Regions from separate parts of the Shewanella sp. FJAT-51649 genome, predicted to be linked through region 2. Evidence: predicted binding sites of a transcription regulator. Region 2 holds the regulator's gene; each other region holds the start of a gene.
The links. The regulator sigma-54, encoded in region 2, starts transcription at its own class of promoters, with help from an activator protein. The targets are predictions, from matches to a motif close to GTTGGCACGNNNNTNGNNT.
Positions count from the first base shown of each region.

Region 1: K0H59_RS06405 (YggN family protein) is a predicted target of sigma-54. The motif match lies at 813-831, and genes of this name have one in related genera.
Region 3: flgB (flagellar basal body rod protein FlgB) is a predicted target of sigma-54. The motif match lies at 1,111-1,129, and genes of this name have one in related genera.

Region 1 is NZ_CP080411.1:1,411,394-1,413,667, reverse strand. Features, by position in the region: gene K0H59_RS06405 (YggN family protein) at 1-756, opposite strand, end outside; gene glsB (glutaminase B) at 935-1,849, opposite strand; gene K0H59_RS06395 (YggL family protein) at 1,849-2,175, opposite strand; gene trmB (tRNA (guanosine(46)-N7)-methyltransferase TrmB) at 2,221-2,274, opposite strand, start outside.
Region 2 is NZ_CP080411.1:773,614-775,887, forward strand. Features, by position in the region: gene ptsN (PTS IIA-like nitrogen regulatory protein PtsN) at 1-84, opposite strand, end outside; gene hpf (ribosome hibernation promoting factor) at 87-374, opposite strand; gene K0H59_RS03395 (RNA polymerase factor sigma-54) at 403-1,878, opposite strand; gene lptB (LPS export ABC transporter ATP-binding protein) at 1,984-2,274, opposite strand, start outside.
Region 3 is NZ_CP080411.1:1,502,820-1,505,093, forward strand. Features, by position in the region: gene K0H59_RS06820 (chemotaxis protein CheV) at 1-77, shown strand, start outside; gene K0H59_RS06825 (protein-glutamate O-methyltransferase CheR) at 179-1,018, shown strand; gene flgB (flagellar basal body rod protein FlgB) at 1,163-1,567, shown strand; gene flgC (flagellar basal body rod protein FlgC) at 1,570-1,986, shown strand; gene flgD (flagellar hook assembly protein FlgD) at 2,011-2,274, shown strand, end outside.

The DNA of each region.
Region 1 (2,274 bases), 640 kb from region 2:
ACGCAGTTGTTTTTCAAGCACGAGCAGATTCTCAAAACGGTCACACAAACGGTCGGCTTTCGCTTCAATCCCCTTAGACTGGGACTCAATTTGCTGCTCAATATCGTCGCCTAATCTATCCATTTTTTGTGAGAATGCGTCCATCTTGGCTTCGAAGGATTCACCGTCGCCGGCAAGAATTTGGCCACCGATATTCATCATCAGAGTGCCAATGGAGTTTTGTACGATTTGCTCCATTTCCCGTTCAAATTCATCGTTAAAGGTGTTTTGCATCGACTCTTCGGTCGCGCCAAGGTAAAAACTATCGCCCTGCTTGTAGGCTACGGTATCGACACGCTTCTGCACGCCCGCCATCATCTCATCAAACTTAGCGCCTGCGGCATCGCCCATCAGTGGTGTTAATGCCATACTCACAGCTTGAGAGGCCAGTGCAACCGCTTCATTGACTAATTCAATGACTTCAGGAACCTGAGTCGACACCTCATCGGCATATTGGCTCACGAGTTTCTTCTGTTTATCGGTTAAGGTTACCTGCTTGCCTTCAACGTATAACTTGTCGACCTCGATGCGATACTTCTCGGCGCCCTTCTCGCTCATCACTAATTTTTTAGGCTCGACTCTCACATCATAATTAAGGGAAACCTCACAGCGCTCATCAATTTGCGGCTCAGTTTTCGCTTGTGCTGATTGCAAGCCTGAAGCGCCTAAAATAACGCCCGATAATGCCACTCCAGTTAATAGCGTATTTATCTTCATTGTTGTTCATCCTTTAATCTGAGGGATTCGACTAAGCTAACATGCTAAAAGACGAATAGCAGAAGACATGCCAACTTTGTAACAATATGATTAGTATGGATTTATAAAAATTAGCACCGATAGCAGATTAGTGAATTTCACTAATAGTTAGCCTAACAGTGCTAATAGAAGAGTTAAATCAGAAGATTGAACGTCCGAGACGCTGGCTAAGATGTTCCAGCATCGCCGTCCCCGCGAGGGAGTTACCTTGATTGTCTAATTCGGGAGACCAAACGCAGACCGAGAGTTCCCCGGGGATCACTGCAATAATGCCGCCACCGACACCGCTTTTACCCGGCATACCAACACGATAGGCAAACTCACCGGCGCCGTCGTACAAGCCAGAGGTTGCTAACAGGGCATTTAACTGCCGCGTCTGTACCTGCGAAATAAGCTCGGTGCCGTCTAAGGTTTTACCACGATTGGCTAAATACAGCATCGCCCGAGAGAGGTCGGCGCAATTCATTTTTAAGGCGCAATAATGAAAATAAGTGCGCAGCACTGTATCGACATCGCCTTGAAAATTACCGAAGGATTTCATCAGATAAGCGATGGCCGCATTGCGTGCACTGTGCTGATATTCAGAATCCGCCACTTGCTTGTCGAAACAAACTTTATCGTTTTGACTCAGCGCCCTGACCAATTCCAACATCCTATGCTTAGGCGCCCCTAAACGGCTCTGTAATAAGTCCGCAATGACTAACGCGCCAGCATTAATAAAGGGATTGCGAGGTTTGCCCCGCTCGAGTTCAACTTGGACTAATGAATTGAAGGAATGTCCTGAGGGTTCTTTGCCGACGCGGCTCCAAATTTCGGTTTCTTCATATAAAGTTAGCGCTAAGGTTAAGCTGAAAACTTTAGAAATACTTTGAATTGAAAATGGCTCAAGGTAATCGCCTGCGCCTATGGTTTCACCGTCGATTGTGGTCACGGCGATGCCCAATTTACCAGCATCAACATTGGCGAGCGCAGGGATGTAATTAGCAACCTTTCCTTGGCCGAGCAAGGGTCGAACTTTGTCGACCACTTCCTCTAATAACGCCTGTTCTGGCATTAACTCCACCAGATATCGTACAGATCGCTAACTTCGAGTTGAGTCACTTTTTGACCCGCCCAGAATGCCTTCACTGCAGCAACATCTTCCTCGGTGCACTTACCGATAGTTTGGGTAGCAATAATACCTTCCCACTCGATATGACCACCGCCGTGGAAACCTAACTTACGGGCTTCAATGACTTCATCGATAAACTTATCGACTGTTGCATCAATATCGGCTTCAGAGACAGATGCATCGAAGGTCCAAGTAATGTCAAAACCTAACTCTTGGAATTCATCAACGCGCATTTTCTTACGTAAACGACGGCTACGATTCTTTGCCATAGTGATTTTCCCCGTTGTGTTAAAAAATAAAATCAATAAAAGATGTTAAGCGATACGCTCAAACATCAGATCCCACACGCCATGGCCGAGGCGATGACC
Region 2 (2,274 bases):
GCTGATAAGTTCCAGTACCTTTTTCTTACTGCCCGGAGTGGCGCAGGTCGTGCATTCCGGCCGCAGTATGGTACGAAGTTCCATTGCTAGTGTTTTGTTAACTTCTCTTTGTGTTTAATAACCTGACGATCAAGCTTGTCGATCAGGACGTCTATGGCAGCATACATATCTGCATGCTCTGAAGTCGCGAAGACTTCACCACCGGTGAGGTTGATTCTCGCTTCGGCAATTTGTTGCATTTTCTCAACATTGAGCACAACGTGCACATTATTGATCTGTTCGAAATGACGTTCAAGTTTTGAAAACTTTTCCTCAACATAAGCCCGTAACGATTCAGTAATCTCGATATGGTGTCCACTCAGGTTTATTTGCATATAAACGTCCTCCGATTTCCACTTTAGGCTATAAACTTTTACGCTGATTGGAAGGGGGAATAAGCATCGCCTCTCGGTACTTCGCAATGGTTCTGCGCGCAACGTTAATTCCCTGTTCTGCCAGAAGTTGCGCCATCTTGCTATCGCTTAATGGTTTTTTCTGGTTTTCCGCTGCAACCAGTTTCTTAATGAAGGCTCTGATTGCCGTGGATGAGCACTCACCGCCATCATCAGTCCCGACGTGGCTTGAGAAGAAATATTTTAGTTCAAAAAGTCCCTTTGGGGTATGCATGTATTTTTGTGTGGTTACCCGTGAAATGGTGGACTCATGCATCTCTACCGCCTCGGCGATATCGTTTAGGACCATAGGTTTCATGGCTTCTTCACCGTATTCGAAGAAACCCTGTTGATATTGCACTATGCAGTTTGCCACCTTGAGCAGTGTTTCGTTACGGCTTTCAAGGCTTTTAATAAACCACTTGGCTTCTTGCAGATGCCCGCGGATAAATTGGCTATCGGCTTGGCTTTTAGTGCTGCGCGCCATGGCTGCATATTGCTGATTAACATTGATTTTTGGCATACAGTCTGGGTTTAACTCGACCACCCAGCGACCATTTTTCTTCGACACCGACACATCGGGGATGACATATTCTTCATCAACAGGGGTGATGAGTAAGCCGGGGCGAGGGTTTAAGGTTTGGATGAGGGCAATGCTCTCGCGCAGGTCATCTTCCTTAAGCTTGGTTTTACGCATCAACAACCTAAAGTCGCGGGCAGCGATCAGATCTAAATGATCTTTGATCAGCATGCGGGCGTTTTCGAGGTGTGGGGTATCCGGCGCAAAGTGGGAGAGTTGGATAAGCAGACATTCGCTTAAATCCCTTGCTGCGACACCGACGGGATCGAAGTGTTGAATGCGCTTGAGTACGGCTTCGACTTCATCCAGTTCTATCTCTGGATTGCCCATAGCTTCGAGGATATCTTCAGTACTTTGAGTGAGATAACCCTGATCGTCGATGGCATCAATAATCGCGGTGGCGATGGCTAAATCGGTTTCAGAGAAGGGCGTGAGGTTTTTTTGCCATTCTAAATGTTCGTACAGGCCTTCACTAGTTTCCCCTTGGAAGGGCATGTCATCTTCACGGCTCGCGCCTGAACCTGAGTTTGGCGATGCGGTAAAGACTTCATCCCAAGTGGTGTCCATGGGCAGTTCTTCGGGTAGGGATTCTTTGGTCAGCGACTCGGCAATGTCCACGGTGGAATTGTCTTGTTCCTGTGGCTGGGCCGTCGTTTCGCTAAAGTCGGTATCGGCGATATCTTGCTTACGTTCGGTAGGCGCATCGAATTGCTCCTCTTCCAGCTCGAGAAGAGGATTAGAGTCTAAGGCTTGCTGGATCTCTTGCTGCAGTTCCAATGACGACAATTGCAACAGACGAATGGCCTGTTGAAGTTGTGGCGTCATGGTTAACTGTTGACCCAGTTTGAGCTGGAGTGACGCTTTCATGTTACCGCTGATCCCTACGTTATTATTTTGAATTTAGGCCGCTTGTTATCATATTGATGGCGCTGATAAGCCAAAATTCAAGGCTAATTGGCTCTGTTTAAGTAACTATAGCCTGAATTGTTCACCTAAGTACACAGCCCTAACTTGCTGATTGTCTAAGATCTCTGCGGGAGTTCCTTCGGCAATCAGGTTTCCGTGACTGACAATGTAGGCATGTTCACAGACGTCCAATGTTTCGCGCACATTGTGGTCTGTGATCAGTACCCCAAGGCCTCGGCTCTTGAGTTGTTCGATGATTTTCTTGATATCGATAACCGAAATCGGGTCGACACCGGCGAAGGGTTCATCGAGCAGAATAAACTTAGGATTGGCCGCTAAGGCGCGGGCAATTTCGAC
Region 3 (2,274 bases), 730 kb from region 2:
TGGGCGCTAATGATTTTATCGCCAAATTCAACCCAGACGAATTAGCTGCGGCAGTGAACAAGCATTTAAGTTTGTAGTGAAAGTGTGGGTTAGTGCCTAGTGGTGCTTTACGCTATAATCTAGCCCTTATTACATGATTGTTGGCACTTATTTGGGTGCTTGCTATAGGATCTAGGACGTGAATGTGCCTGACAAATCACTCGCAGAAGCCGAATATAATCAATTTAGGTTGTTCTTAGAACAACACAGCGGTATTGTACTGGGGGAAAACAAACAGTACCTAGTGCGTAGCCGTCTCGCGCCTTTGATGGGCAAATATAATCTACCTTCGTTATCCGATGTGGTGAAACATTCGATGAAGCCAACGGAGCGCGCGTTAAGGGCGGAAGTCATTGATGCGATGACAACCAATGAAACGCTTTGGTTCCGTGACCGTTATCCGTTTGAGTTACTAGGCAATGTATTGCTACCTGAGTACAGTAAGTTGGGTCGTCCATTAAAGATATGGTCGGCTGCCTGTTCGTCTGGTCAAGAGCCTTACTCATTGGCAATGACGATTTTAGAATATCAACAGAAGAAGCCGGGAGCTTTGCCGGGAGGCGCTTCAATTCAAGCGACCGATCTTTCGCCTTCGATGTTGGAACGTTGCAAGAATGCTGAGTACGACAGTTTGGCATTGGCACGTGGCTTATCGGAAGAACGTAAGCGCCAGTTTTTTGATGCTTTGCCCTCTGGCAACATGCGGGTAAAGGACAACGTTAAGCGTTTAGTCAATTTTCGCGCCCATAACCTGCTTGAGAGTTACACTTTGCTAGGCAAGTTCGACATTATTTTCTGCCGAAATGTGCTGATCTATTTTGCCCCTGAGGCAAAAGCAAAAATTTTGCGGCAATTTGCTGCCGCATTAAATCCTAAGGGCATACTTTTTCTCGGCGCGTCAGAATCCATTGCGGGCCTGACAGATGAGTTTGACATGGTGCGTTGCAACCCTGGTATTTATTACCAGAAGAAAACCTAATTAAATGATATTAAATAAAAATTACCGACATTAGTCGGTAATTTTTTACCTCGCAAAACCTCATATCTACACATTTCGATTAATTACTACTTTTTGGCACATGAATTGCTTTGTTCCCGTGAGAGTCACGATGGAGGCAATTTTATGGCGATTAGTTTTGATAAGGCATTAGGGGTACACCAATTTACGTTGGGGATCCGTGCTGAGCGTGCCGAAGTGATTTCTAGCAATATCGCAAACGCCGATACGCCACATTATAAAGCCCGTGACGTCGATTTTTCTGCGGCCTTAAATGTTGCTAAAACCCAGCAACAGCAGCGCAATAGCCTTGAGATGACAGGCGATGAGCAGCATTTTGGCCTTGCACAATTAACGGGACAATACCTGAAGTTCCGTGTGCCAAATCAGCCAGATACTGGGGATGGCAATACTGTCGATATTCAACAGGAACAGTCGGCATTTATGCAAAATGCGCTTGAATATCAAATGTCTCTAGGATTTTTGGACAGTAAGTTTAGTGGCATGAAGAAAGCGTTGAGAGGGGATTGACCATGAGTTTATTTAGTATTTTTGATGTGGCGGGTTCTGGCATGTCAGCTCAGTCTGTCCGCCTCAACACCACCGCGAGTAACATTGCCAACGCCGACTCCGTTTCCAGCAGCATAGATAAAACTTACCGCTCTCGTCATCCGATTTTTGAAGCGGAAATGGCCAAGGCGCAAAGTCAGCAACAAGCCTCTCAAGGTGTGGCGGTAAAAGGCATAGTTGAGAGTGATAAACCCCTATTAAAAGAGTATTCGCCGGATCACCCGATGGCGGATGCGGATGGCTTTATCTACAAGCCGAATGTGAATGTCATGGAAGAAATGGCGGATATGATTTCTGCCTCTCGCTCATATCAGATGAATGTTCAAGTCGCTGAAGCTGCAAAATCTATGCTGCAACAAACACTTGGGATGGGTAAATAATATGCGCTATTTAGGAGGTAAGCTGTGAGCCTCATTAACCAACTTAGCCAGACCTCGGCTCAGACGACTCAAACTAAGAGTCAATCGAATACGGTGGCGACTAATACTACGAGCACAACGAGTACATCAACGGGTAATCCTTTTTTAGATGGCATCCGTTTGCCTAGCGAATCCATTGTCCCGGAAGCCAAGAGTCAGCAGCTGACACAGGAAGATTTTTTCTCGTTACTCAGTCAGCAGCTGTCAATGCAGGATCCGTTTAAGCCCGTCGACAACGATCAGATGATT